Regions from separate parts of the Geobacillus sp. CCR genome, predicted to be linked through region 2. Evidence: a T-box and tRNA genes for the amino acid it is inferred to sense, from the RefSeq annotation. Region 2 holds a T-box; the other holds one or more tRNA genes.

Region 1 (15,161 bases), on a different contig from region 2:
TACGTTCCTTCTTCTTTATTATACGCGTATAAAGAAGGGGATGACAAGAACTTTAGAGAAAGGGACAGTGAAGATCGAAAAAAATGAAAAAGAGGGTTGACTCTTTCATTTTTTTATAGTAAATTTTACATTGTCGTTCCGATTCTGAAGGAACTGAAATATAAAGATACAAAAAAACTTGACAAACTTTTGGATTGCTTTATAATAGAAATCGTCGCCATTGCCTAGTGGTGATAGCGGAGGGGAAACACCCGTTCCCATCCCGAACACGGAAGTTAAGCCCTCCAGCGCCGATGGTAGTTGGGGCCAGCGCCCCTGCAAGAGTAGGTCGCTGCTAGGCAAACAACGTGGAGTATTAGCTCAGCGGGAGAGCACCACGTTGACAGCGTGGGGGTCACTGGTTCGATCCCAGTATACTCCACCATCATGGGGCGTTAGTTCAGGGGGAGAACGCTTCGCTGGCAGCGAAGAGGTCAGGGGTTCAAATCCCCTACGCTCCATTGTATGCGGTCGTGGCGGAATGGCAGACGCGCTAGGTTGAGGGCCTAGTGGGGGCAACCCCGTGGAGGTTCAAGTCCTCTCGACCGCATCGCTCCAAACAGCTATGGAGGAGTACCCAAGTCTGGCTGAAGGGGTCGGTTTCGAAAACCGATAGGGGTGTCACAGCCCGCGGGGGTTCGAATCCCTCCTCCTCCGCCATAAATATTGACTTAGCTCAATTGGTAGAGACGAGCACCTGCTTCGTCGAGTCGGCTTCGAGTTGCCTCGACGCATCCTGCTTCCTCGAAACAGCTTGTAGAGGAAGAGGCACAGAGCACAACAATGAGCCACCTTCTTGCATTTATTTTATGCCGACTTAGCTCAATTGGTAGAGACGAGCATCTGCATCGTCGAATTTGCTTCGAGTTGTCCCGACGCACCCAGCTTCTTCGAATTGGCTGGTAGAGAAAGGGACACAACAAATGAACAATGAGCCACGATTTATATCATAATTATGCCGACTTAGCTCAATTGGTAGAGCAACTGAATCGTAATCAGTAGGTTGCGGGTTCGAGTCCTGCAGTCGGCATCACGATTACGGAGGGGTAGCGAAGTGGCTAAACGCGGCGGACTGTAAATCCGCTCCCTTTGGGTTCGGCGGTTCGAATCCGTCCCCCTCCATTTTTATTTCTTATAAGCGGGCCTATAGCTCAGCTGGTTAGAGCGCACGCCTGATAAGCGTGAGGTCGGTGGTTCAAGTCCACTTAGGCCCATCACTTATGATGGACGACAAGAATGATTCTTGTCGTCTTTTTTGCGTTGTCGCTAAAGGCATAATGTGCTCTACCATCTCCATGGAGAATCCTCTGACTTTTACATGTCAACGAAAGGGTGCCCCCGTTCAGACACCCTCCCTTGGTTTTTACTTGAAAGTGGTTTTAGCAGAGAAACTTCCGCTTCAAACAAAACTAGAAGCCGTTCACGGAACGATAGTCCGTTTGCCTAATGGACGTACTTCCCATAATCAGGGGTAGCGATACGGTCAAAATCACGGGCGAGTTTTGTCAACCCTTCACGCAGCTCTTTGCCGGCGACAGGAGCACCGTGTCCGGTGATGGCGACTGACGGAAAGAGTGCGGCTAACTTGCGCACCGACTCGCGGGCGGCGCGCCAATCGATGGTATAATAGCGCGGCGGGCCGCTGATTTCGATTTGTTGGGTCAACACTTTATACAGTGAATCTTGGCGGACGGTGACGAACGCGTCGCCGGCGATTAAAGCGGCGTCGCGCGGCCGAAATAACGAAATGTGGCCTGGCGTGTGCCCCGGTGTGTGGATCCAGCGAAATTCCGGCAAGTGCGGAACGGTGCCGTCCGCAGGGAGCGGCTGGACGCGGTTGCCTAATTGAATCGGCTCGTTCGGAAAAAACGGCGAGATTTTGGCGATGAAGCCGCCCTCGACGGAAGCGTCAGGTTCAGGATAGCTCGCCTTTCCAGTCAAATACGGCAGTTCAGCCGGATGGGCATACACCGGGACATTCCAATGCTTGACAAGCTCAACAATCGCTCCAACGTGGTCAAAATGGCCGTGGGTTAAAACAATGGCTTGCGGGCGGCTGCCGCTGCCAAAGCGGTCTTCCACGACTGAAACAATGTCATCGGCTGATCCCGGCATGCCAGCGTCGACCAATACAAACGCGCGGTCGTCCGGGCGGCCGACAAGACAAATGTTCACGATTTGGATCGTATGGCAGTACAAATCGGGCAGCACGCTGACGCCGACACCGCTTGCCACAGACGTCGCGGGAATAAAATGATAGTCTTCTCCGTAATGCAATGGTTCGTCGGCCATCAAACCCCTCCTTTGAATCGTTGTCCAACGATAGCATGCCGCATCGACCTGTCTCCTATACAAAAGAGCTGCCGTCTAGCTCGACATGGATCGCCAAAGAATGGTACAATAAGGAAAACACAATGGCACAAGGAGGCTACAAACGAATGAGCATTTTGAAAAAAGGATTGGCGTTCGGGCTTGGGCTTGCGATCGCCAGCAAAGAACAAGTGGAAAAAATCATTGACGAGTTAGTCAAAAAAGGGGAATTGTCGCTTGACGAATCGAAGGAAGTGATCGATCAATGGAAACAGCAGACCGAAGCGCGGAAAACGGAAGTGCAGCGGCTTGTACGCGAGCAAATCAAGCAGGTGATCGATAAACTCGACTTGGCGACGAAAGAAGACGTGCGGCAGCTCGAGGAGCGAATCCGCCGTCTTGAAGAAAAGGAACAAAGCGGGCAGTAAACCGATGCGGCCTGTCCGCTCGCTTTTTGCCGCCTTAGGAGAGATGTCTCGATGATCGGAAAACGGATGCGCCATATCGGAAGGTATCACGAAATCGCCGCCTCCTTGCTTCGGCACGGATTCGGGATGATCGTCGATGAGCTCGGCTTTTCGTCGTTTCTTTCGTTGCCGCCGCGATGGAAAGCGGAGCAAGGGAAAAAGGAAGGAAAAACGGTTGGGGAGCGGCTCCGCCTTGTGCTTGAGGAGCTCGGCCCGACGTTCGTGAAGCTCGGGCAAATTGCCAGCACACGGCCGGATTTGATTCCCGCTCCGATCATCAGTGAGCTCGAAAAGCTGCAAGACCAAGTTCCGCCGTTTCCGTTTGCCGATGTCCGCCGGATTGTCGAAGCGGAGTTTGGAAGTTCGCTGGAAACACTCTTTCGTTCATTTGAGGAAATGCCGCTCGCTGCCGCTTCGCTTGGACAAGTGCACCGGGCGGTTCTTCCTTCCGGACAGGCCGTGGCGGTGAAAGTGCAGCGCCCGCACATCGCTGCGCGGGTGGAGACGGATCTGGAAATTTTGCAAGATTTGGCCGTGCTGGCGGAACGCCGTCTCGATTGGGCGGCAACCTACCAATTGTCTGAGATTGTCGATGAACTGGCGCGTTCATTACGGCAGGAGCTGGATTATACAGTCGAGGCGCGCCATGCGGAACGGTTTGCACGGCAGTTTGCCGGCGATTCGTCGGTGTATGTCCCGAAGGTGTTTTGGGATTATACGACGAAAACAGTGCTCACGATGGAATATGTCGAAGGGATCAAACTCGGGGAGATCGAGCGGTTGAAAGCGAACGGCCACTCCTTAAAAACGATCGCCGAGCGTTTGGCTGAAGCAACCTTTCAACAAATGTTTGAGCATGGATTTTTTCATGGCGACCCTCATCCTGGCAATGTATTTGTTCTTGACGATGGAACGCTTTCCTTCATTGACTTTGGCTTGATGGGCCGCCTTCGACCTCATGTCAAACATCATCTTTCTTCACTCATCATCGCCTTAATGCGGCAAAACACGGATGGGGTGTTGGGTGCGATTTACGGTTTAGGAATTGTTCCTGACGGAGTCGATGAAGGAAAATTGCGCGATGATATTGACGAGTTGCGGGAGAAATACTACCGCGTCCCGCTCGGTGAGATCAGTCTTGGGGAAGCCGTCGAGGATTTGCTTTCGGTGGCATTTCGCCATGGCATTCGCATCCCAAGCGATTTGACGCTGTTAGGGAAAGCGCTGTTGACGGTCGAAGGGGTCGTGGAGACGCTTGATCCGCAGTTTCGCATCATGGATGTGGCCGAACCGTTTGGGAGAAAGCTGATGAAAGAGCGTCTTCGGCCTGACCGTGTAGCGGAAACGGCGTGGAAACGGATTTTCGACTACGGTGAATGGCTGCTTCGCTTGCCGGACAGCGTAAAGGAATGGACGAAAATGATGCGGCATGGCAAGCTTCGGCTGGAAATCACGGCGCCTGATTTGGAAACGCTGCTAAAGAAGCTCGATCAGATTACGAACCGGCTGTCGTTTAGCATCGTTCTTCTTTCGCTGAGCATCGTCCTTGCCGGGCTGATGATCGCTTCCTCGCTCGGGCGGCCATCGACGCTGCTGTGGAAGATTCCTGCTGTTGAAATCGGATTAGGCGCGTCCGCTTTTCTGTTCGGTTGGCTGCTTTACTCGATTTTTCGTTCGGGAAAATTTTAGCGTTTGTTGCGCAATGATTTCTTTTTTCGGAGATTCTTGAAAGTTTGATGCAGTCCGATCCATGAAAGGGGCTGACCCAAAAGGCGATCTCTCCTCAAGAAAGACACAATATATAGTGTGACAGAGAAGCGGCTGGTGCTTATATATAGCGATGAGAGAGGGTGTCCCAGTCCTTTTGGGACACCCCCTTTTTTCATCAATAATAATAAATTTGCACGAAGCACATTTGTTAAGCCATGCTAGACAGCTTGATGGGGTGGAAAGCCGGTGAGGGCGCCGGAATAAATTCCACACTTTGGATTATACTAACAGTGCTGTCTGAGACAGCGTTTAGGGAGTGGGAAATGGGTTAGGGAGGATCGATGATGACGTTTTCTCTTCCTGTTGTTTGGACGGTGGAACTGGCAGCGGTCATGTTGAGTATAGCGGGAAGTTTTTGGATCGCCAAACGGCATATACGGAGATATGCGGTTTTGTATGCATTCAGTGCGGTGACAGGCATCGTTCTTTGCCTTGCGTTTGTCTATGCAGGCTTTTACTCCTTCCCTGTTAAGCTCGTTCCTTATACACCGATTCCGCTCGTTGAAATGGCAACCGTCATTCCGTTTTTCGTTTTGTTTGGAGTCAAGTACAGTCCGGAAAGCTGGGCATGGAAGTTGCCGTTTTACTTTGCGATGGTGCAGTTGATTATGTTGTTCGAGTTGGTTGCTCTTGTATCGCCGCTCCCTCTGATTGATTATAAGGAACAGTGGGATGTGTGGGATTCATACACCGCCTGGTGGCTGTATTTGCTTTTCTTTGAGTGGATGGGCGGAAAAATCGTCCCCCAAAAAGCGCGCTCTCCGCTTGCGGCTTCCTCTTTCCGCTACGGCCGGTGGGGATGGATGATCGTCCATGCGATTGCCATGACTACCGTTTTTTTAGCTGGGGTGTACGCCGGGTGGAACATAAAATAACTGGCAGCAGGCCATCCATGTTCGGACAGCCAGCAAACAGAATGTCTGGATGCGGACGAGAAAGCGGATCGATGCGTAGGCGATGAATATGATGTTCAAGTTTGCGTCTGTTGTGGCCGGCCTAGGGTGTGTGGGCGCTGTGCAAAAAAGATCGATGATTTTTTCCTTTTTCTATTGGCTGGGCAGGATTTTGATCTGGCTGGAGCGAAACTATATAGATGCAACGAAATCGTTTCACATATCCTTGACGGAAAAGTGGCTCATCCATTTTTGACTGTCGAAGGCAAGCCATAGGCTTGCCTCCGTCACGCTAAGGCGTGACGGAAGACCGAACAACGACTCGCTTAAAGACCCATTCATGGGTCTTTAAGCGGTGTTGTTCGGTCACTCGACAGTCGGATGAAATGATCGGTAAAAACGAAAAATGTTAAAGCTTTAAATTGCATCTATATAGTACAGCAAAAAGGAGAATAAAGGAGGGAGAGACCTCGATGTCCATTGTCAACCCAAGCCGGGAAGAAATCGGTGAAATTTTGCGCAAGGCGAAACGGATTGCCGTCGTTGGGTTGTCCAACAATCCGGAGCGCGAGTCGTATATGGTGGCGAAAGCGATGAAAGACGCTGGATACGAAATCATTCCGGTCAATCCGATGATCGATGAGTGGGAAGGCATTCCGGCGGTTGATCAACTAACCGATATCGAAGGCCATGTCGACATCGTCGATGTGTTCCGCCGCTCTGAGCATTTGCCCGAGCTGGCCCGCGAGTTTGTGCAAATCGATGCCGACGTGTTTTGGGCGCAGCTTGGCGTCGTCAATGAGGAGGCGTATCGCTTTTTGAAAGAAAAAGGCTACACGGTCATTATGGACCGCTGCATTAAAGTGGAACATGCGCTCACCAAGCGTGCTTAATCTTAATCCATGAAACGGCCATCTTGTTCGAGATGGTCCTTTCGTTTTTTTGTCGCACTTGTCCGAATTTGTCGGGGGATGTCAAAAGGCAATGGACAGTCGGGAAGTTTGTGGTACAATAGAAACAGGTGTTCTTGTTTTTGTAGGAAGGGGTGGCCTTGTGGCAAAGCATGCGACATACGAATATAACGAAGATGCCATTCAAGTGTTGGAAGGGCTCGAGGCAGTCAGGAAGCGGCCGGGGATGTACATTGGCAGCACCGACAGCCGCGGCTTGCATCATCTTGTCTATGAAATTGTTGACAATTCGGTCGATGAGGCGTTGGCTGGATACGGAAACTACATTTTCGTGCAAATACATAAAGACAACAGCATCACGGTTTTGGATGAGGGGCGCGGCATGCCGGTCGGGATGCATAAGCTCGGCAAGCCGACGCCGGAAGTCATTTTGACCGTGCTTCATGCCGGCGGCAAATTCGGCCAAGGCGGCTATAAAACGAGCGGCGGCCTGCACGGAGTCGGGGCGTCGGTTGTCAACGCCTTATCAGAATGGCTGGTCGTCACGATTCATCGCGACGGCTTCATTTACCGGCAGCGGTTTGAGCATGGAGGCAAACCGGTGACGACGCTAGAGAAAATCGGCACAACGAACAAAACCGGAACCATCATTCAATTTAAGCCGGACCCAACGATTTTCAGCACGACAGTCTTCGATTATGAAACATTGAGTGAACGGCTGCGCGAATCGGCGTTTTTGTTAAAAGGGCTGAAAATCGAACTCGTTGACGAACGGACCGGCATGCGCGAGGTGTTCCACTACGAAAACGGAATTGAAGCGTTTGTCGCCTATTTGAATGAGGAGAAAGATGTGCTCCACCCGGTCGTTTATTTTGCTGGCGAGCAAAACGGCATTGAAGTCGAGTTTGCGTTCCAGTTTCATGACGGTTATTCGGAAAACGTGCTGTCGTTTGTCAACAACGTGCGCACAAAAGACGGCGGCACGCATGAGGCGGGTGCGAAAACGGCGATGACGCGCGTTTTTAACGAATACGCCCGCCGTGTCGGTTTGCTCAAGGAAAAAGATAAAAATTTGGAAGGAACCGATATTCGCGAAGGGTTGTCCGCGGTCGTTTCGGTGCGCATCCCAGAGCACTTGCTGCAGTTTGAAGGGCAGACGAAAGGAAAGCTCGGAACGAGCGAAGCGCGTTCGGCCGTCGATGCGGTGGTGTCCGAGCAGCTCATGTACTTTCTGCAAGAAAACCCGGACGTAAGCGCGATGCTCATTAAGAAAGCGATCCGGGCCTATCAGGCGCGTGAAGCGGCCCGCAAAGCGCGCGAAGAGGCGAGAAGCGGCAAAAAGCGGAAAGGGAAAGAGGCGCTCTTAAGCGGCAAGCTGACGCCGGCGCAAGGGCGCAATCCGCAAAAAAATGAGCTCTATCTCGTTGAAGGCGATTCGGCGGGCGGTTCGGCGAAACAAGGGCGCGACCGTCGATTCCAGGCGGTGCTTCCGCTGCGCGGAAAAGTCATCAACACGGAAAAGGCGAAACTTGGCGATATTTTGAAAAACGAGGAAATCAATACGATCATCCACGCCATCGGCGGCGGCGTCGGGGCTGACTTTTCGCTCGATGATGTCAACTACGACAAAGTGATCATTATGACCGATGCCGACACGGACGGCGCCCATATTCAAGTGCTGCTTTTGACGTTTTTTTACCGCTACATGCGTCCGCTGATTGAAGCGGGAAAAGTGTACATCGCCTTGCCGCCGCTTTACAAAATCAGCAAAAAAAGCGGCAAAAACGAAATCGTCGAATATGCGTGGACGGACGAGCAGCTGAAAGAAATTACGAAAAAAATGGGCCGCGGCTATACGATTCAGCGCTATAAAGGGCTCGGCGAAATGAACGCCGATCAATTATGGGAAACGACGATGAACCCACAGACGCGTACGCTCATCCGCGTGCGCATTGAAGATGCGGCCCGCGCCGAACGGAGGGTGACGACGCTCATGGGCGACAAAGTCGAGCCGCGCCGCAAATGGATCGAAACGCACGTCGCCTTCGGGCTCGAAGAGGAACCGGGATGGATCGGCTGATGGCGGCGTGAAAAGGCGCCGCCTTTTTGGTGCTGATGTGTTAGGAAAGGAGAATGACGATGGCAGAACGATTGCTGGAAATGCCGTTAGAGGACGTGCTTGGCGACCGCTTTGGCCGCTACAGCAAATACATCATCCAAGACCGGGCGCTGCCCGATGCGCGCGACGGGCTGAAGCCCGTGCAGCGCCGCATTTTGTATGCGATGTACATGGATGGCAACACGGCTGATAAACCGTTTCGCAAGGCGGCGAAAACGGTTGGAAACGTGATCGGCAACTTTCATCCGCACGGCGACTCATCGGTGTATGAAGCGATGGTGCGGATGAGCCAAGAGTGGAAGCTGCGCAACGTGCTGGTGGAGATGCACGGCAACAACGGCAGCATCGACGGCGACCCGCCGGCGGCGATGCGCTACACGGAAGCGCGCCTGTCGGCGATTGCCGCCGAGTTGCTTCGCGATATTGACAAAGAAACGGTTCCGTTTGTGCCGAACTTTGACGATACGACCGATGAGCCGACCGTCTTGCCGGCGATGTTTCCGAATTTGTTGGTGAACGGCTCGACCGGGATTTCGGCCGGCTATGCGACCGATATTCCGCCGCATGCGCTTGGCGAGGTGATCGACGCCGTCTTGATGCGGATCGACCGGCCGGATTGCACTGTTGACGAGCTGATGACGGTTCTTCCTGGCCCCGATTTTCCGACCGGCGGCATCATCCAAGGGAAAGACGGCATCCGCAAGGCGTATGAGACCGGCCGCGGGAAAATCATCATCCGCGCCAAAGCCGCCATCGAGCAGGGAAAAGGCGGGAAAAAGCACATTGTCATCACGGAACTGCCGTATGAAGTGAACAAAGCGAATTTAGTGAAAAAAATTGACGAGCTTCGCCTCGACAAAAAGCTCGACGGCATCGCCGATGTGCGCGATGAAACGGACCGGAACGGGCTGTCGATCGTCATCGAATTGAAAAAAGACGCCGATGCGGAAGCGATTCTCAACTACTTGTACAAAAATACGGATTTGCAAGTGCCGTACAGCTTCAACATGGTGGCGATCCATGAGCGCCGGCCGAAGCTGATGAGTTTGCCGGAGCTGTTGGATGCCTACATCGCCCACCGGAAAGAGGTCGTCACCAACCGCTCGCATTTTGAGCTGAAAAAAGCGAATGAGCGGAAGCACATCGTCGACGGCTTGATTCGGGCGCTTTCCATTTTGGATGAGGTGATTGCGACGATTCGGGCGTCGAGTGACAAGCGCGACGCCAAAGAACGGCTGATGGCTCATTACGGATTCACCGAAGCGCAGGCCGAGGCGATCGTGACGCTCCAGCTGTATCGGTTGACGAACACCGACATCACGGCGCTGCGTCAAGAAGCGGAAGAACTGGATCAAGCGATTGCGGAACTTACGGGGATTCTCGCAGATGAAAAGAAGCTGCTTGGCGTCATCAAAAAAGAGCTGAAGGCGATGAAAAAGCAATATGCCGATGAGCGGCGGACGGTGATTGAAGAGGAGATTGAAGAGCTGAAAGTGAAGGTGGAGGCGCTCATTCCGGCGGAAGACGTGATCGTCACCGTGACAAAAGAAGGATATGTGAAGAGGACGAGCTATCGTTCATACAGCGCCTCAAACGGTCAAGACATGGGCATGAAGGAAACGGATCGGCTGCTCGCCCAGCTCGAGATGAATACGACCGATGTGCTCTTGCTTTTCACCCGCCGCGGTTATTATTTATACTGCCCGGTGCATACGCTCCCTGATATCCGTTGGAAAGAGGTCGGCCAGCACATTTCCCATCTCATTCCGCTTGAACGCGACGATGAACTCGTCGCCGCTGTTCCAGTCTCTTCCTTTGACGCCGGGGAGCAGCTCATCTTTGTGACGAAACAAGGGCTCGTAAAGCGAACGGAGCTCGCTCAATACCAAGTGCAGCGCTACACCCGCCCGCTTGTGGCCGTCAATGTGAAAGAGGATGATGACGTCATCGCCGTCTACGCGACGGATGGATGCGGCCATCTTTGGCTTGCGACGCATGATGGACATGCGCTCTTGTTTGCCGAGGAGGAGATCAGCCTTGTTGGCGTGCGCGCGGCTGGCGTGAAAGGGATTCAATTGAAGGAAGGGGACTTTGTCGCCGCTGCGTGCCCCGTTCGCCTAGAAAAGGGGGGCTCGTTCGTCGTCGTGACGCAGCGCGGAGCGGTGAAAAAAGTGGCGATGAGCGAGTTTGAGCCGTCCTCACGAGCGAAGCGCGGCGTTGTGATCGTACGTGAAGTGAAATCCAACCCGCACCGAGTTGTCGGCGCCGTCTTTGTCAGCAACGATGAGGAAATGGTCGGATTGCGGACGGAAAAAGGGGTGGTCGAGACGATCGAAGCCGCTTCCCTTCGTCTCTCCGACCGCTACAGCACGGGTTCGTTTGTCGTTGACACTGACGAAGCCGGGATGGTGGTGGATGTCTGGAAAGAACCGACGAAGCTGCTTGGAAAAGGGGAGGAAGGATGAGGTTTAAGCGTCAAGAACCGTTCCGGTATCAGTTTGGCCGGCCGCTCCCGGCTGAACTGCGCACAGCCGATGGTGAGCGCAGCGTCTACATTCACGATCTAAGTCCGCACGGGATGAAAATCGAAACGGAAGGCCGCCTTCCCTTTTCAACAGGGGGAACGCTGGTTGACATCTCGTTTTGGCTAAACGCTGCCCCCTTTACGCTGCGGGGGCAGCTTGTCTGGGAAAGACCGTTTGTCCACGCCTACTATTATGGCGTCCGCCTCCATGTCACCAAACAAGAAGAAGCGCACTTGATCGAAGCCATCAAACGACATGCGGCCGAGAGCCGCCGAATATGACGCAAAAAGGGGCCCGCGTTTTGGCGGGGCCCTTTTTTGATTTTTGACGGAGGTATGGCGCATCCAAAACGGGTGCCCTTGTCACATTGATGCCAAAATTGTCTTCACCAAAACTTCCACCATTTATTTGCCCGTGTTCGAGCAGCGCTGGTGCTGGCAGCGGTTTGCCGAAACGACAACACGAGCTCGCGAAACGCTTTTTCCCGTTCTAAAATGCGCAGTTCGAGCTGTTTTCGCTCCTCTTCCTGTCTTACTTTTTCCTCTTGACAGAACGCGACGACCGTTTCCAAATGTTCATGCAGCTGTTCCGTTTTTTGCTGCCATGCGTCCTCGTAATCGCGGAGTGAACGGCGCACCGTTTCGGCAGCTGCCGTCGTTTGCTCCTCGATGTAGTCAAGGCGGCCTTTCACCTCATCCATCGCTTGCCGGACCGTGGCTGTCGTTTCCTGTTTCAAGGCGTCGACGATATCGTCTTTTAAGCGGGCCGCCAACTGCTCGGCTATGTATGGCATCCCTTGATGCAGCAGGCGGGGCACATCGATGATTTCCCCTTCCATGACGGCTGTTTCCACTTGAGCGGCTGTCTCGTTGGCTCGCTCTGCCGGTTGTCCGTCCATTTGCCTGATCATTTCAGCCACTTCACGCGGATGGCGGCCGTCCTCAAGCCAAGTGCGGATATGGCGAAACCGGTCGATCAGCTCGTCGGTGTACATGCGTGCCCCCTCGGTTGTGCGTGGGACGGCAATCGATCCGGCGAACTGCTTTTCCCATTGTTTCAAATCGCGGGCGGTGACCCCGATTTTTTTCGCTGCTTCGCGGAGTGTATAGGTTTTCATCGCATTTCCTCATCCTTTCTCGTCTTTTGGCATTGATTTGCATTATGTTTTATTTTCCTACTCGGTCGTTGATTTTCCTGCCGCTTGACAAAACATAACAAAAGAAGTGGAAGTTAGCAAAAAAACAACAACTATTGTCGAAAAATGAAGAAGGTCATCGAAAGATGTTGACAAACTTGTATATACAAGATAAAATGAATTCAGGTTGTATATACAAGTTTGTTTGCAACCGGTTGCTGAAAGCGATTTAACGCTATAGCGGTCGTTGTTAAGGAAAGAAAAGGGAGGCGTTCATCATGGGGGCATACCAACAAGCAGCCGCGCAAATCGTTGAAGCCATCGGCGGCAAAGAAAACATCGTCGCCGCCACGCATTGTGTGACGCGGCTTCGGTTTGCGCTCAAAGAGGAAGGAAAAGTCAATAAGGAAGCGCTTGAGCGCATCGATGTCGTCAAAGGGTCGTTTTCGGCAAACGGCCAGTTTCAAGTCGTCATCGGCCAAGGGCTTGTCGATAAAGTGTATGACGACCTCATCGAGCTGACGGGCATCGGCCGGGCGACAAAGCAGGAGATTAAAGACGCTGCGGAAGCGAAGCTCAATCCGCTGCAACGCGCGATTAAGACGCTGGCTGATATTTTCATTCCCATCTTGCCGGCAATCGTGACGGCTGGTTTGTTAATGGGGATTAACAACGTCTTGACAGGCCCAGGCATTTTTTACGAAGGGAAATCGTTTGTCGAGGTGCACAAAGAATGGGCCGATTTGGCGAACATGATCAACTTGATCGCCAATACGGCGTTCGTCTTCCTGCCCGGTTTGATCGGCTGGTCGGCGGTGACGAAATTCGGCGGCAGCCCGCTCTTAGGGATTGTCCTTGGTTTGATGCTCGTCCACCCAGATTTGCTCAACGCTTGGGGCTGGGGAGCGGCGAAAGAAAAAGGAGAGATTCCGGTTTGGAACTTGTTCGGCTTTGAAGTGCAAAAAGTCGGCTACCAAGGACAAGTGCTGCCGGTGCTGGTGGCTTCCTACGTGCTGGCGAAGCTGGAGCTGTTTTTGCGCAAGCGCATTCCGGATGCGTTTCAGCTGTTGCTTGTCGCGCCGCTTGCGTTGCTCATTACGGGCTTTTTGGCGTTCATCGCCATTGGGCCGATCACATTTGCGATCGGCAATGCCATTACCCACTTGTTTGTCACGATTTTTGACACGGTTCCGGCTCTTGGAGGATTGTTGTATGGAGCGTTGTATGCGCCGCTTGTCGTCACCGGGATGCACCATACGTTCTTGCCGGTTGACTTGCAGCTGATTGCCAATACCGGTGGCACGTTCCTTTGGCCGATTTTGGTCATGTCAAACATCGCCCAAGGTTCGGCAGCGTTGGCGATGATGTTTGTCGCGAAGGAGGAAAAGCTGCGCGGTTTGTCGTTTACGTCGGCTGTTTCCGCGTATTTAGGCATCACGGAACCGGCGATGTTCGGGGTCAACTTGCGCTTTCGCTTCCCGTTTATCGCAGCGATGACAGGGGCGGCAATCGCCGGCATGTTTATTACGCTCAATAAAGTCATCGCTCCGTCGATCGGTGTCGGCGGCCTGCCGGGTTTCTTGTCGATCGTGCCGCAAAAGTGGACGCCGTTCTTTATCGGCATGGCGATCGCGATTGCGGTGCCGTTTGCGCTGACGTTTGTCTTTGGGAAAGTGCGTAAAGCCGCCCGCTCATGATTGCCGTGTGTGGAAGCAAGAGAACGATGTGCGAAATCATTTATTTCCCGCCCGTACCATTGGCCGCCGATGCCAATGGTATGTTTTTTATCCCGACGAACGAGGTGAAGAGAGATGTCAACAACCCCTTGGTGGAAAAAAGCAGTCGTTTATCAAATTTATCCGAAAAGCTTCTACGATACGAATGGAGACGGCATTGGCGATTTGCCGGGCGTGATCGAGAAGCTCGATTATTTACAAAAATTGGGTGTCGATGTCATTTGGCTGACGCCGATCTACGCGTCGCCGCAGCGCGACAACGGTTATGACATCAGCGATTATTTCCGCATCCATCACGAATACGGAACGATGGACGATTTTGACCGTCTGCTTCACGAAGCACATGCGCGCGGCATGAAGCTGGTGATGGACATGGTCGTCAACCATACCTCAACCGACCATGAATGGTTTCAGCAGGCGCGCTCCTCGAAAACGAACCCATACCGCTCGTTTTACATTTGGCGCGACCCGAAGCCGGACGGCGGAGCGCCGAACAACTGGCAATCGAAATTCGGCGGCTCGGCGTGGGAATACGACGAACAAACCGGCCAATATTACTTGCATTTGTTCGATGTGACACAAGCGGACTTGAACTGGGAAAACGAAGAGCTGCGCCGCCGCATTTATGACATGATGCATTTTTGGCTCAAAAAAGGAGTGGACGGCTTTCGGCTTGACGTCATCAACTTGTTGTCAAAAGACCAGCGCTTCCCGGATGATGACGGTTCGGTGCCGCCGGGGGACGGGCGCCGCTTTTATACGGACGGACCGCGCATTCATGAGTTTTTGCAAGAGATGAACCGCGAAGTGTTTTCGAAATATGACGTCATGACGGTCGGGGAAATGTCGTCGACGACGATCGATCATTGCATCCGCTACACGAACCCGGAAAACCACGAGCTCAATATGACGTTTAACTTTCACCACTTGAAGGTCGATTACCCGAACGGAGAAAAATGGGCAGTCGCCCCATTTGATTTCCTTGCCTTAAAACGCATTTTGTCCGAATGGCAAGTCCGGATGTATGAAGGCGGCGGCTGGAATGCGCTCTTTTGGTGCAACCACGATCAGCCGCGCATCGTGTCGCGCTATGGCGATGACGGGACGTATTGGAAAGAGTCAGCGAAAATGCTGGCGACGACGATCCATTTGATGCAAGGGACGCCCTATATTTACCAAGGCGAAGAAATCGGCATGACCGATCCGAAATTCACCGATATTCGCGACTACCGCGACGTTGAGTCGCTCAACATGTA
Region 2 (15,161 bases):
TCAAGCGGATTACATCGTTTTTAAACCCATGGGAAGATCCACTTGGAAGCGGATTTCAAATCATCCAGTCGCTGTACGCCATTGGGCCGGGCGGCTTGTTCGGCCTTGGGCTCGGGCAGAGCAGACAAAAGTTTTTTTACTTGCCGGAGCCGCAAACCGACTTTATTTTCGCCATTTTAGCTGAAGAGCTCGGCTTTATCGGTGGTTCACTCGTTCTCCTGCTCTTTGCTCTTCTTCTTTGGCGCGGTGTGCGCATTGCCCTTGGCGCCCCTGACTTGTACGGAAGTTTTTTGGCGCTTGGCATTATTTCGATGATCGCGATTCAAGTGATGATCAATATCGGCGTTGTGACGGGACTGATGCCCGTTACCGGCATCACGCTCCCGTTTTTAAGCTACGGCGGATCGTCGCTGACGTTGATGTTGATGGCCATCGGCGTGCTGCTTAATATCAGCAGGCATGCCCGGTATTAGGCAAGCGGCGGATGTCCGCCGTTTTTTTGGCGTCTCTCGAACGCAGCCCATCGTCGAACGGTGCCGGCAAATGCGATAAAAACAGGCTCTCTCTTGCATTCATTTGTGATATAATGAAAATAAGTGCAAAAACAAAGAAACGGCAGCGGATGCCGTTTGTTTTTATACCGGTCGTTTCAGCGCGGGCTTTGAAGAAGAAAGCGGGGAATGCGATGGAAAAGGGAAAAGTCGTCGTCTTGGAGGACCGCGTGCCGAAACTGAAGGAGCGGCGCCGCCAGAAAGCGAACCGCCGGCTCATTGCGTACTTATCTTTCTTTTTTCTATTTATTTTGTGCGTCCTTTACTTCCAGTCGCCGCTTGGCGCTGTCGGGCATGTGGAAGTGAGCGGCAACCGTCATCTCACAGCGGAGCGCATCATCAGCTTAAGCGGCATTACGAAGCGGACAAGCTTTTGGAAAGTGAATGAACAAAACGTGGAAAAAAAGCTCACTCGCCATCCAGAAATTAAGGAGGCCACAGTGGAAAAACAGCTGCCGAACACGATCGCCATCCACGTCCGCGAATGGCGGCGAATCGCTTATGTGTATGACCGGCAAACGTTTTTTCCATTGCTTGAAAACGGGCGGCTGTTAAAGCAAGAAGGGACGAAGACGGCGCCAAGCGATGCGCCGGTGCTTGTCGGCTGGAAAGACGGCGACGCCATTGCTGAAATGACGGGGCAGCTCGCCGAACTGCCCGCGGCCGTGCTGGGCGCCATGTCGGAAATTCACTACAAGCCGACGAGGGAATATGAAGACCGCGTCATCGTCTACATGAATGACGGTTATGAAGTAAGCGCGACAATCCGGCAATTTGCGGACAAGCTGTCGCATTATCCTGCGATTGCCGCCGCGCTTGACCGAAACGTCAAAGGAGTCATTCATTTGGAAGTCGGCAGCTATTTTGTTCCTTACTCCCCCCCGAAAAAGGAGGATGGCGATGAAACGACAAGCCCGTAGCCGCCTCCTGCTGACGTTGATCTGCTTGATCTTCGGCGCCATGCTCGGGTTCTCGTACCAACATGCGAAAAACGAAGCATCCCGCCGCGAATGGAGCGACAGCGAGTGGAAAAAAGAGTACGAATATCGCTCGGCGCTTCTTGCTTTGCAAAAAGAAAACCGGTCGCTCAAGCAGCAGCTTGTCAAAAAGCAGGAGGAGCTGGCTGCGTGGGAGAAGAAGCTGGCCGAGGAGCAGGAGAACGAGGCCGGATTGGCAAAAGAAGCGGAACAGCTGCGCATGCATGTCGGAAAAGCGAGGGTGAAAGGGAAAGGTGTAGCAGTCACCCTTTCCGATTCCTCTTATATCCCCTCTGAAGCGAGCGCTACCAATTATATCGTTCATGAACAGCACGTATGGAAAGTTGTTCACGAGTTGCTCATTTCCGGCGCCGAAGCGGTCGCTATTAATGGGCAGCGCATTTCCCACCGTTCATACATCGTCTGCAACGGCCCAGTCATTGAGGTCGATGGAACGCAGCATGCCGCTCCGTTTGTCATTTCGGCCATTGGCAATCCGGACGTGCTCATGTCCGCTCTAGAGCTTCCCGGCGGCATCGTCGACGAACTTGTCGAAGACCATATCGACGTAAAAGTGGAAAAGCAAGGAGCGATCGTGTTGGATCCGGTGTTTGCGCCCGAGCCGTAAAACGGGCGGAAAGGGGCGGTGAAGCGCATTGGAACGGAAAAATCGATTCTATTTTGCCGGCGTAGCTGCCATATTCGGTGTGATGCTGGCCGTCGGGCTTCGGACGACGCTGCATCCGGAAGGACGCGACACGCGCGACATTTGGGAGTTGCGCGCCGATTTGACAAAAGAGCAGAAGCTTGAACAACGGCTGCTTGAGGAGCTAGAGAGTTACGAGGAAACATTGCGCCGCTACCGGCGGGAACACGAGGCGGGCGGCGCGACAGAGCTTGAAGCGACAGTCGCGAAGCTGAGGGAAGAAGCCGGGCTGACAGAAGTGAGAGGAAGCGGTCTCGTGTTGACGATCGCGCCGCTTTCGGCGGCCGGCTACGTTGGTCCGGCCGTTGCCGCCGTATCGCCCGAGCTATTGCAACGGTTAGTGAATGAGTTGAACAAATACGGGGCGAAAGAAATCGCCATCGACGGTGAGCGACTGACGAACCGGACGGCCATTCGCGATGTCAATGGCGCAACGAAAGTCGGGAGCCGCTCAGTGAGGCTGCCAGTCGAAGTGAGAGCAATCGCCGATGATGCGGACAAGCTGTACAGCGGGCTCGCCGTTTCGCCGATCCGCGATGATTTCGCCGTGGAAAACTTGGAGCTGTCAATATCCAAGCCCCAGCCGCTCGTTGTCATTCCGCCCGCGGCTAGCCGCCCTGATGTGAAATACATGGAGACAGAAAACGGCGGCAAGGAGGAGAAATAGCATGTGGCTTCCGCTTCTCGGATTGCTTCTTGGGTTTGCCATCGGCGTTTTCGCCGGCTGGGAAGTTCCCGATGAATATTCCAATTATTTGTCGATTGCCATTTTGGCCGCCTTTGATACATTAATCGGAGGATGGCGCGCCCACCTGCAGCGGACGTACGACGAAACCGTATTTATAACCGGGTTTTTTTTCAACATTGTTCTGGCCGCAACTTTAACTTTTCTTGGGGTGCATCTTGGTGTAGACTTGTATTTAGCGGCTGTGTTCGCCTTCGGCGTCCGCTTGTTTCAAAACATTGCCATCATCCGCCGCCTTTGGCTTGCTGAGTGGGCCAAGCGGCGGTACAATCGCGAAAAAAGTTAGGCAAAAGACAGGGAAAGTGTTTTCGCGTGTTGAATTATATAGGGTAAAACAAAATATAGTGTTGTTGCGAAACTCGCAAACTAGACATAGACCAATAGACAAAGAGATGGGAAATTTCAGCCGAAAAAGGAGGTGTCGCTGCTTACTGAAACGCCGGCCGGCACCGGCGCGTTTTTAGTAGGCAGATGCCAAAAAATGAGCAGCAATGAGATCGTCGTTAGCCTGGATGTCGGAACATCGAGCGTGAAAGTCATCATCGGGGAAATGCTAGGCAGCTCCATCAATATTATCGGGGTGGGCAATGTCAAAGCGGAAGGGCTCAAAAAAGGGGCGATTGTTGATATAGATAAAACGGTGCAGTCGATCAGACGGGCCGTCGAGCAAGCGGAGCGGATGGTCGGTTTATCGATCCGCCGTGTGATCGTCGGGGTGGCCGGCAGCCATATTCAGCTCCATGACTGCCACGGCATTGTCGCCGTCGCGAGCGAAAACCGGGAAATCAGCGATGAAGATGTCGCCCGCGTCATCGATGCCGCGCAAGTTGTCTCTATTCCTCCCGATCGGGAAATCATCGGCGTCGTTCCGCGCCAGTTTATCGTCGACGGGTTGGACGGCATTCATGATCCGCGCGGCATGCTCGGCGTTCGCTTGGAAATGGAAGGCACTATGGTGACTGGTGCGAAGACGGTATTACATAATCTTCTTCGCTGTGTGGAGCGGGCAGGCTTGGAAATCAGCGATATTTGTCTTCAGCCGCTGGCGGCCGGTTCGCTCGTGCTGTCCGATGACGAACGGCATTTGGGGGCGGCGCTCGTTGACCTGGGAGGCGGCTCGACAACGGTCGCTGTCTTTGAGCAAGGGACGTTGCAAGCTGTCTCTTCGCTGCCGGTCGGCGGGGAGCACATTACGAAAGACTTGGCCATCGGATTGCGGACGACAACGGACGATGCCGAAAAAATCAAACTGAAGCACGGACATGCATTTTACGACTACGCTTCGGAGGAAGAAGTGTTCAGCGTGCCGATCATGGGCACCGATCAACACCAGCAGTTCAGCCAGCTGGAGATCGCCGATATTATTGAGGCGAGACTGGAAGAAATTTTGCAAATGGTTCAGCAGGAAGTGCGTCGTCTCGGGTTTCGCGATCTCCCCGGCGGCTATGTGCTGACCGGCGGCGTCGCCAATATGCCAGGGTTGCTTGAGCTGGCCCACGTCGTTTTAGGGACGAGCGTCCGCATTGCCATGCCGGATTATATCGGTGTGCGCGACCCGCAGTATACGATCGGCGTTGGCTTGCTCAAGTTCGCCTACCGGCAGGCGCAGCTGCAAGGGAAAACGGTCCCGGTTGCCGTTGCGGTGGAGCCGGTCGAGCGCTCCTCGCCAAAACAGCAGTCGAAACCGAAAAAGAAAGAAGACCATTTTGGGAAGAAGGTCAAGAGATTTTTTGGTTCTTTCTTTGAATAGAGATTGAAATTTTAGGAGGATTTGGCCATGTTGGAGTTTGAGACAACAGTCGATCAGTTGGCAACGATCAAGGTGATTGGAGTCGGGGGCGGCGGCAACAACGCCGTCAATCGGATGATTGAGCATGGGGTGCAAGGTGTAGAGTTTATTGCGGTCAATACGGATGCACAGGCGCTCAACTTGTCGAAGGCGCCGATCAAGCTGCAAATCGGGGCGAAGCTGACACGCGGCTTGGGCGCGGGAGCAAACCCAGAAGTTGGAAAAAAAGCAGCTGAGGAGAGCAAAGAGCAAATTGAAGAAGCGCTTCGCGGCGCCGATATGGTGTTTGTCACCGCTGGCATGGGCGGCGGCACGGGAACTGGCGCTGCCCCGGTCATCGCCCAAATTGCGCGCGAGTTAGGGGCGCTTACGGTCGGCGTTGTTACGCGCCCGTTTACGTTTGAGGGGCGCAAGCGGGCGACGCAGGCCGCAAGCGGCATCGCCGCCATGAAAGAGGCGGTCGATACGCTCATCGTCATTCCGAACGATCGATTGCTTGAGATTGTCGACAAAAATACGCCGATGCTTGAGGCGTTCCGTGAAGCGGATAACGTATTGCGCCAAGGGGTGCAAGGCATTTCCGATTTGATCGCCGTGCCGGGGTTGATCAACCTTGACTTCGCTGATGTGAAGACGATCATGTCGAATAAAGGTTCGGCATTGATGGGGATTGGCATCGCCAGCGGCGAAAACCGAGCTGCTGAGGCAGCAAAAAAAGCCATTTCCAGCCCGCTGTTGGAGACGTCGATCGACGGCGCGCAAGGGGTGCTCATGAACATCACCGGCGGCATGAACTTAAGTTTGTACGAAGTGCAGGAGGCTGCCGACATCGTCGCTTCGGCGGCCGACCAAGAAGTGAACATGATCTTCGGCTCCGTTATTAATGAGAACTTAAAGGACGAGATCATCGTGACGGTCATTGCGACCGGATTCAACGAAAACGTCGCTTCGCAGCCGCGGCCGCCGCGCATTGGCATCGGCACTGTGCCGAAAGCGGCGCCGGCGCCAAAGCGGGAGAAGCGCGAAGAGCCGATACAAGACTATGCGGCGCTCCGCTCGGGGCAAGCAGAAGATCCGCTTGACATTCCCGCTTTCTTGCGCAACCGCAACCGCCGCCGCTAGATGGCGAAACGAGGGTGTCCCAAAAGCAACGGGACACCCTTTCTTCATCACAAGATGCATGCACGAACGTGCACGAAGCACTTTGGTGAAACAATATATTGTATCTCTCTTAAAGAAAGACGATCTTTTGAGACAGCCTCGCTTTTCCGATTAGGACCAAAAACTTCTCGCGTTGGCCGCCCGCTCTCTCGCAACGAAAGGGCGAAAAAGAGAAGGCGGGCTAGGCTTTCGTGCCGGCCGATTTGATCCGCCGTGGTTCCCCCTGTTTTGACAAAACATCTCCTTTTTCACCGCCACCGATTGACAGACTTTCCCTCGCAAGGTGCTATATACTTGTTTCAGACAAAGCCGATATGGGCGGGGGAGGGGCTTGACGGTTGGTCGTCTATCTCGATGTGATTTGGCTGTTGAACGTCTGTTTTGACGCGTTGCTTCTTTGGCTGACGGCGCTCATGCTCAAGCGGCCGATCGTCTGGTGGCGTCTGTTGGCTGGGGCGTTGATCGGTTCGCTGCTTGTCATATTGCTGTTTACCCCGTTTTCCGCCATCGCCCAGCACCCGTTGGTAAAAGTAGCTGTTTCCGTGTTGATCGTGTGGGCCGCCTTCGGGTTTAAGCGCCCGCGCTATTTGCTTGAGAATATGCTGGCGTTTTACTTTGCCACGTTCGCCGTCGGCGGCGGCATGCTGGCGGTTCATTATGTTTTCGCGCACCAACTGTCCGTCCGCCAAGGAATGCTTCTCATGCATCATCCCGGAGCGGGCGATCCGGTCAGTTGGCTGTTTGTTGTCATCGGGTTTCCGGTTTTATGGCTTTTTTCTCGCCGAAGGGTGGAGGCGATTCGCGAAAAAAAACTGCGGTTTGAATATATCATTGAGGTCAAGATCGTATGGGACGGGCGGCCGCTTATGCTGCGCGGCTTGATTGACAGCGGCAACCAGCTCGTCGATCCGTTGACAAAAACGCCGGTGATGGTAGTCGAACAGGAAAAAGCAAAGGCCGTGCTTCCTGAGGAGCTACTGGGTTGTCTCAGCTCTCCCATGATGCTGGCTTCCCCGCCGGAGCGGTGGGTCCATCGCCTCCGTCTCATTCCGTACCGTGCGGTCGGCAGCGGTCCACAAATGATGGCGGCGGTTAAGCCAGACCGCATTATGCTGCGGTACGAAAACGAATGGTTGGAAGTAGCGCAAGGGCTTGTGGCGCTAAGCGCTGATCCGCTGTCGACGGATGGGGAGTACGACTGCATCGTCCATCCGAAAATGGTGCAGGCGGGAAGAAAGCTGACCGCTTCGTAGGTTTTGTTAGTATATCATACTCACTTTTGATCCGTTTAGAAGGGGGATTTTCATGAGAAAATGGAAACTTCGCTTCATGAACTGGCTGTATAAGCTTTTGGCCAAGCTTGGCCTGAAGGCGGATGAAATTTATTATATCGGAGGCAGCGAAGCCCTCCCGCCGCCGCTGACAAAGGAAGAAGAGGAGCAGCTGATTGCCAGGCTCGCCGCCGGTGATGACACGGCAAGATCGCTTTTGATCGAACGCAATTTGCGTCTTGTCGTCTACATTGCGCGCAAGTTTGAAAACACCGGCATTCACATTGAAGATTTGATCAGCATTGGAACGATCGGCCTCATTAAGGCGGTCAACACGTTCAACCCAGAGAAGAAGATCAAGCTGGCGACATACGCGTCGCGCTGCATTGAAAACGAAATTTTAATGTATTTGCGCCGCAACAACAAAGTGCGGGCGGAAGTGTCGTTTGATGAACCGCTCAATATCGACTGGGATGGCAACGAGCTGTTGCTTTCCGACGTGTTGGGAACGGATGACGACGTGATTACGAAAGATTTGGAAGCGGATGTCGACCGGCGCTTGCTCTTAAACGCCTTGCGCCAGCTGAGCGACCGCGAGAAGCAAATTATGGAATTGCGTTTTGGCCTCTCCGGCGGCGAAGAAAAGACGCAAAAAGACGTCGCTGATTTGCTCGGTATTTCGCAATCGTACATATCGCGGCTCGAGAAGCGGATCATTAAACGGTTGCGCAAAGAATTCAATAAAATGATGTAGCGGGCGGCGGGAGCGAAATTCCGCCGCCTTTTTCCGCGTCGGACAGGCTGTGCATATTTTTCCCTTCCAAGGAGATACTGAAAATTGACGACTTAGCATCTCCTGATGGGAGGGAACAACTTGACGAGGAACAAAGTCGAGATTTGCGGCGTAGACACTTCGAAGCTTCCCGTCCTCAAAAATGAGGAAATGCGTGAACTGTTTCGACGGATGCATGAGGGGGATTTGGAGGCAAGAGAAAAATTAGTAAACGGCAACTTGCGCCTCGTGTTGAGCGTCATTCAGCGCTTCAACAACCGAGGCGAATTTGTCGATGATTTGTTTCAAGTCGGCTGCATCGGACTTATGAAATCGATTGATAATTTTGACCTCAATCAAAACGTGAAGTTTTCCACTTACGCCGTGCCGATGATCATCGGCGAAATCCGCCGCTATTTGCGCGACAACAACCCGATCCGCGTTTCGCGCTCGCTGCGCGACATCGCCTACAAAGCGTTGCAAGTGCGAGAGCGGCTCATGAGCGAGACGGCGAAAGAACCGTCAACCGAGGAAATTGCCAAAGAACTCGGCGTCGCCCATGAGGAAGTGGTTTTTGCCCTCGATGCCATTCAAGATCCTGTTTCGTTGTTTGAGCCGATTTACAACGACGGCGGCGACCCGATTTATGTGATGGACCAGCTGAGCGATGAGCGCAACCGTGACAGCCAATGGATCGAAGAAATCGCCTTGAAGGAAGGGCTTCGGCGGTTGAATGAGCGGGAAAAAATGATCATCCGTAAACGCTTTTTCCAAGGAAAGACGCAAATGGAAGTGGCCGAGGAAATCGGCATTTCCCAAGCGCAAGTGTCGAGGCTCGAAAAAGCGGCGATCCGGCAAATGAATAAAAACATCCAAGTATGACAGGCTGCAGGTGCAGCCTTTTTCTTTGGCACATAACTGCACATTTGGCTTCATATAGATGAAAAAGAGGGAGAGAGGAAAGGCGGGGAGAAAAACCGTGATGAGAATTTCCGAATTTCAGACGAAAGATGTCGTCAATGTAGCCAATGGGAAGAAGCTTGGCAATATTGGGGACATTGATATTGATTTAGATACTGGAAAAATCCGCTCGCTCATTATTTTAGGCGCCGGAAAGATGCTCGGGCTGTTCGGCCGCGAAGAGGCGGTCGTCATTCCATGGCAGAACATCGTCAAAATCGGAGCCGATGTTATTTTAGTCCGCCTTCATGATTCCGATTAAACGGCTGGTGCAACGATTGGCCCCGTCGCTTGCAACGCGGCAGGACGATGTTGCAGACCTTTCCGCTTTTCGTGGGCAGATCGGCTATGCCGCCAGCGCGGTTTTCGGGCGGCAATAAGGGTTGGACAATTTCTGCGGCAATGTTTCGACAAAATCATAAATAAAGGTTATCATGGACAAACAAACTATGATAAAATAGGAAAAAAAGTGATAAAAAACTACAAAAAACAGCGTGAGGTTGACGCGAATGCCGGACATTTTTCAACAAGAAGCCCGCGGCTGGCTCCGCTGCGGTGCGCCTCCGTTTGCTGGAGCCGTCGCTGGATTGACGACGAAACATGGCGGGGAGAGCAAAGGGCCGTTCGCTTCGCTGAATATGGGGCTGCACGTCGGCGACGATCGCACGGTTGTTGTCGCCAACCGCGGGCGTTTGGCGCAATGGCTCTCATTCCCGCTTGAGCGATGGGTATGTTGTGAACAAGTGCATGGCGCCGACATTCGGAAGGTGACGAAAAACGAACGGGGGAACGGAGCGCAAGATTTCGCCACGGCGGTTCCAGGGGTCGACGGGTTGTATACAGACGAAGCGGAGGTGTTGCTCGCGCTTTGTTTTGCCGATTGTGTGCCCATTTATTTTGTGGCGCCATCTGCTGGGTTAGTCGGCCTTGCTCATGCCGGGTGGCGGGGAACGGCGGGCGGCATCGCTGGTCACATGGTGCGGCTTTGGCAAACGCGCGAACACATCGCGCCGAGCGACATCTATGTTGCCATCGGACCTGCCATCGGTCCGTGCTGTTATACGGTTGACGACCGTGTCGTGGACAGTCTGCGCCCGACGCTTCCTCCGGAAAGCCCGTTGCCATGGCGGGAAACAAGCCCAGGGCAATATGCGCTCGACTTAAAGGAAGCCAATCGGCTTCAGTTGATCGCGGCTGGCGTTCCGAACAGCCATATTTATGTGTCAGAACGCTGTACAAGCTGTGAGGAAGCGTTGTTTTTTTCCCATCGCCGCGACCGCGGAACGACTGGAAGGATGTTGGCGTTTATCGGCCGAAGGGAGGAGACGGCATGACGGTGCGCGACAACTTGGCGGCCATTCGCCGAGAAATCGAGGCGGCCTGCGCTCGCGTCGGCCGCGATCCGGCCGGCGTGCGCATCGTGGCGGTCACTAAATATGTCGATGCCGAGCGGGCGATGGAGGTGCTTGACGCCGGCATTGCCGACCTCGGCGAAAACCGCTCCGACCAATTGATTGAAAAGCATGCACGGATCGGAAATCAAGCGACGTGGCATTTCATTGGGACGCTTCAGTCGCGCAAAGTCAAAGACATTATTGATAAAGTCGATTACATTCATTCACTCGACCGCTTGTCGCTCGCGAAAGAAATTGAAAAACGGGCGGTGCGGCCAGTAAAATGTTTTGTGCAAGTGAACGTGTCGGGGGAAGTGACCAAACACGGGCTCGCCCCCGAAGAAACGATTCCGTTTATTGAACAACTTCGCGCCTTTTCGCGCATCGAAGTCGTCGGATTGATGACGATGGCGCCGCACACGGACGACGAAGCGGTATTGCGCGCTTGCTTCCGCCGATTGCGAGTGCTGAAGGAACACGTTCAGGCGATGGGAATGGCCCATGCGCCATGCACCGAACTGTCAATGGGCATGTCAAACGATTACACGATCGCTATTGAGGAAGGAGCGACGTTTGTGCGCATAGGCAGCGCGCTTGTTGGATCATTGTAGGAGGTGAAACCGGATGGGATTGATGAAAAAATTCCGTGATTATTTTTTAGAAGAAGACTACGAAGACTATGAAGAAGAATATGAGGCGCCACAGCCGGAAGAAGAGGCGCTGCCGAAGACGGCAGGCAAGGCGAACGTCGTCAGCCTGCAAAGCGTGCAAAAATCGGCGAAAGTCGTGCTTGCTGAGCCGAGGGTGTATGCGGAGGCGCAGGAGATCGCCGACCATTTGAAAAGCCGGCGCGCGGTCATCGTCAACTTGCAGCGCATCCAGCATGAGCAGGCGAAGCGGATCGTCGACTTTTTAAGCGGCACGGTGTACGCCATTGGCGGCGACATTCAGCAAGTCGGCACAAAAATTTTTTTATGCACCCCGGAAAACGTCGACGTCAGCGGCTCGATTTCGCTCGACGGCGAGGATGACAGACCGATGAAGAGGTGGTAGCTGTTGGATTATGTACTCACGTTTTTGACGACAGTGATTCAAGTGTACTCGTATGCGCTGATCATTTATATTTTAATGTCATGGTTTCCCAATGCGCGCGAAACGCGGTTCGGACAGATGTTGGCCGCTATTTGCGAGCCGTATTTAGAGCCGTTTCGGCGGGTCATTCCGCCGCTTGGCATCATTGACGTCTCCCCAATCGTCGCGTTTATCGTTCTTGAATTCGCGACGAGAGGGCTTCACGCCCTGTTCGACATTCTTCAGTCGCAGTTTTAACTTCGTTTTGCGCGCACGGCGCCGCCGCTCTCCGCCCGGCAGGCAAAAAGGCGGAAGGGCGAAACTCGCAGAGAGGAATCCGTTGTGGGTTCCTTTCTTCCATGAAAGCAAGGTGACGTCGAGTGGAGCTGTATCAGCATTTTCGCAAAGAGGAACATCCGTTCATTGATCAAGTGCTCGAGTGGAAGGAGATGGTGAGCCGTCAGTACGCTCCGAAGCTGACCGATTTTCTCGATCCGCGCGAGCAGCAAATCGTGCAAAGCATCGCCGGCGGTGCGGAAGATGTGCGCGCGTTCTTTTTCGGCGGCGCCCCGTTTGTCGAGCGGAAGCGGGTGTTTCTCGCTCCGCCGTATATCGACCCTGAGGAAGAGGATTATGGCATTGTACTGTTTGCCGTCCGCTATCCGGCGAAATTCGTTTCCCTTGAACATCGCGATGTGTTGGGGGCGCTGATGTCGCTTGGCTTGCGGCGCGGCAAGTTTGGCGATATTCTCATTCGGGATGGGGAAATTCAGTTTTTTGTTGCTGCTGAAGTCGCCGACTACGTCCGCTTGCATGTCGAAACGATCGGCAAAGCTCCGGTTGCGCTTGAGCCGCTTCCGTTGTCGGCAGCCATGCCGCTTGCCGAAACGTGGGAGGAAGGAACGGTCACGGTGTCTTCTCTAAGGCTCGATGCTGTGCTCGCTCAGGCGTTTCGCCTTGCGCGCGAGAAAGCGCGTGCGCTTGTTGAAAGCGGGCTTGTCAAAGTCAACTGGAAGGTGGTGGACAAGCCGGATTTCCTCTGCGGACCGGGCGATGTCCTGTCGGCGCGCGGTTTTGGCCGCTGCAAGCTGTTTTCGGTGGAAGGGCCGACGAAAAAAGAGCGCTGGCTCGTTCAGATTGGCCGACAAAAATAAGCAAATGACGGCAGGAAATCGGCAAACCATGTCGAATGAAAGTGAAGAAAAGGAATGATGGAGACGGAGGTGGCCGTTGTGCCGTTGACGCCATTGGATATTCACAACAAGGAATTCAGCCGCGGGTTTCGTGGGTACGATGAAGACGAAGTGAACGAGTTTCTCGATCAAGTCATTAAAGACTATGAAATGCTCATCCGTGAAAAAAAGCAGCTGGAAGAAAAAGTGGCCGAACTGACGGAAAAGCTGAACTACTTTGCGAACATTGAAGAGACGCTCAATAAGTCGATTCTTGTTGCACAGGAAGCAGCGGAAGAAGTGAAGCGGAATGCGCAAAAAGAGGCGAAGCTGATCATTAAAGAGGCGGAAAAAAACGCCGAGCGCATCATCAGCGATGCATTAGCGAAATCGCGGAAAATCGCCCTCGAGATCGAGGAGCTGAAGCGGCAGTCGAAAGTGTTCCGCGCCCGTTTCCGCATGCTTGTCGAGGCCCAGCTCGATATGATCAACAGCCGCGATTGGGACGAGTTGATGGAGTATGAGGCGCCGGATTTGGAAGAAGGGGCGAGAGAACCGCTGTCACAGCCTTGACGAACCGAAGACGTTTCGGTTATAATAATTGGCAAAAATCGCCGCATCAGCCGCCGTGGGAGGCGGTTGGCTTTTTTCAGGATGAATAGCGAAATAGCCATCGACGATGAAAGGGACAGTAGCTCTTGTACGACCGGTCGCAGCGAGCCGGGGATGGTGGAAGCCTGGCATCGGCGCAAGAGTGAACATCACCCTGGAGTTCCATGCCGAACATCAAGTAGGCCATGGCGCGTCATTCCCGTTACGAATGAAAAGAGGGCTGTGCGTCGTTTGCATGGCCAAGAAGGGTGGTACCGCGAGACCGTTCTCGTCCCTTGCCGGGGGGAGAACGGTTTTTTATTTGGAATCTATCGTTCGAAGGAGGAGCAAGGATGGATTACAAAGAAACGCTGCTCATGCCGAAGACCGACTTCCCGATGCGCGGCAACTTGCCGAAGCGGGAGCCGGAAATGCAAAAAAAATGGGAGGAAATGGACATTTACCGGAAAGTGCAGGAGCGGACGAAAGGACGGCCGCTGTTTGTTCTGCATGACGGCCCGCCGTATGCCAACGGCGACATTCATATGGGTCATGCGCTGAACAAAATTTTAAAAGATATCATCGTCCGCTACAAATCCATGAGCGGCTATTGCGCCCCATACGTGCCGGGCTGGGATACGCACGGCTTGCCGATCGAAACGGCCCTTGCCAAGCAAGGAGTTGACCGCAAATCGATGAGCGTCGCCGAGTTCCGCAAGCGGTGCGAGCAATATGCGTATGAACAAATCGACAACCAGCGCCGGCAATTCAAGCGGCTCGGTGTGCGCGGCGACTGGGACAACCCATACATTACGCTCAAACCGGAGTACGAAGCCCAGCAAATTAAAGTGTTTGGCGAAATGGCGAAAAAAGGGCTCATCTACAAAGGGTTGAAGCCGGTCTATTGGTCGCCGTCAAGCGAATCGGCGCTCGCCGAAGCGGAAATCGAATATAAAGACAAGCGCTCGCCGTCGATTTATGTCGCCTTCCCGGTGAAAAACGGCAAAGGCGTGCTTGAGGGCGATGAGCGAATCGTCATTTGGACGACGACGCCGTGGACGATTCCGGCGAACTTGGCGATCGCGGTTCATCCGGATTTGGATTACCATGTTGTCGATGTCAGTGGAAAACGGTATGTCGTCGCTGCCGCCTTGGCGGAGTCGGTGGCGAAAGAAATCGGTTGGGACGCATGGTCGGTCGTCAAAACGGTCAAAGGAAAAGAGCTTGAATACGTCGTGGCGAGACATCCGTTTTATGAGCGCGACTCGCTTGTCGTCTGCGGCGAACACGTCACGACCGACGCCGGCACGGGCTGCGTCCATACGGCGCCGGGCCACGGGGAAGACGACTTTCTCGTTGGGCAAAAATATGGGCTTCCGGTCCTTTGTCCGGTTGATGAACGCGGCTACATGACCGAGGAAGCGCCGGGATTTGCCGGGATGTTTTACGAAGACGCCAACAAGGCGATTACACAGAAGCTTGAGGAAGTCGGCGCTTTGTTGAAGCTTGGGTTTATCACCCACTCGTATCCGCACGACTGGCGGACAAAGCAGCCGACGATTTTCCGGGCGACAACGCAATGGTTTGCATCGATCGATAAAATCCGCAACGAGCTGCTTCAAGCGATTAAGGAAACGAAATGGATTCCGGAGTGGGGGGAAATCCGCATCCACAACATGGTGCGCGACCGCGGCGACTGGTGCATTTCCCGCCAACGCGCCTGGGGGGTGCCGATTCCGGTCTTTTACGGCGAAAACGGTGAACCGATCATCACCGATGAGACGATTGAGCATGTGTCGAACCTGTTCCGCCAATACGGGTCGAACGTCTGGTTTGAACGCGAGGCGAAAGACTTGCTGCCGGAAGGATTCACCCATCCGTCGAGCCCGAACGGCATCTTTACGAAAGAAACGGACATTATGGACGTCTGGTTTGACTCCGGTTCGTCGCACCAAGCCGTGTTGGTCGAACGCGACGATCTCGTGCGTCCGGCTGATCTGT

Evidence for each region. A T-box is a leader RNA that pairs with one kind of tRNA and senses whether it is charged. The one in region 2 lies ahead of ileS (isoleucine--tRNA ligase), so its partner is inferred to be a tRNA-Ile.
Region 1: it encodes a tRNA-Ile, which carries the amino acid that the T-box ahead of ileS (isoleucine--tRNA ligase) is inferred to sense. The anticodon was not compared.

What each region holds. Positions count from the first base shown of each region.
Region 1 covers NZ_JBREBQ010000030.1:3,197-18,357, forward strand. Annotated here, with positions in the region: rRNA gene rrf (5S ribosomal RNA) at 224-340, shown strand; tRNA gene ACVBDQ_RS13885 (tRNA-Val) at 350-424, shown strand; tRNA gene ACVBDQ_RS13890 (tRNA-Ala) at 429-500, shown strand; tRNA gene ACVBDQ_RS13895 (tRNA-Leu) at 507-589, shown strand; tRNA gene ACVBDQ_RS13900 (tRNA-Ser) at 607-699, shown strand; tRNA gene ACVBDQ_RS13905 (tRNA-Thr) at 997-1,069, shown strand; tRNA gene ACVBDQ_RS13910 (tRNA-Tyr) at 1,080-1,161, shown strand; tRNA gene ACVBDQ_RS13915 (tRNA-Ile) at 1,180-1,253, shown strand; gene ACVBDQ_RS13920 (MBL fold metallo-hydrolase) at 1,483-2,331, opposite strand; gene ACVBDQ_RS13925 (phasin family protein) at 2,478-2,777, shown strand; gene ACVBDQ_RS13930 (ABC1 kinase family protein) at 2,829-4,505, shown strand; gene ACVBDQ_RS13935 (CBO0543 family protein) at 4,871-5,461, shown strand; gene ACVBDQ_RS13940 (CoA-binding protein) at 5,953-6,372, shown strand; gene parE (DNA topoisomerase IV subunit B) at 6,533-8,470, shown strand; gene parC (DNA topoisomerase IV subunit A) at 8,530-10,974, shown strand; gene ACVBDQ_RS13955 (PilZ domain-containing protein) at 10,971-11,315, shown strand; gene ACVBDQ_RS13960 (MerR family transcriptional regulator) at 11,420-12,151, opposite strand; gene treP (PTS system trehalose-specific EIIBC component) at 12,448-13,866, shown strand; gene treC (alpha,alpha-phosphotrehalase) at 13,981-15,161, shown strand, end outside.
Region 2 covers NZ_JBREBQ010000004.1:4,940-20,100, reverse strand. Annotated here, with positions in the region: gene spoVE (stage V sporulation protein E) at 1-473, shown strand, start outside; gene divIB (cell division protein DivIB) at 686-1,471, shown strand; gene ACVBDQ_RS03125 (DUF881 domain-containing protein) at 1,452-2,156, shown strand; gene ACVBDQ_RS03120 (DUF881 domain-containing protein) at 2,185-2,901, shown strand; gene ACVBDQ_RS03115 (small basic family protein) at 2,903-3,265, shown strand; gene ftsA (cell division protein FtsA) at 3,461-4,729, shown strand; gene ftsZ (cell division protein FtsZ) at 4,757-5,890, shown strand; gene spoIIGA (sigma-E processing peptidase SpoIIGA) at 6,268-7,182, shown strand; gene sigE (RNA polymerase sporulation sigma factor SigE) at 7,235-7,954, shown strand; gene sigG (RNA polymerase sporulation sigma factor SigG) at 8,075-8,854, shown strand; gene ACVBDQ_RS03085 (YlmC/YmxH family sporulation protein) at 8,952-9,194, shown strand; gene pgeF (peptidoglycan editing factor PgeF) at 9,442-10,266, shown strand; gene ACVBDQ_RS03075 (YggS family pyridoxal phosphate-dependent enzyme) at 10,263-10,937, shown strand; gene ACVBDQ_RS03070 (cell division protein SepF) at 10,951-11,379, shown strand; gene ACVBDQ_RS03065 (YggT family protein) at 11,383-11,655, shown strand; gene ACVBDQ_RS03060 (YlmH family RNA-binding protein) at 11,778-12,551, shown strand; gene ACVBDQ_RS03055 (DivIVA domain-containing protein) at 12,630-13,142, shown strand; T-box leader at 13,240-13,460, shown strand; gene ileS (isoleucine--tRNA ligase) at 13,514-15,161, shown strand, end outside.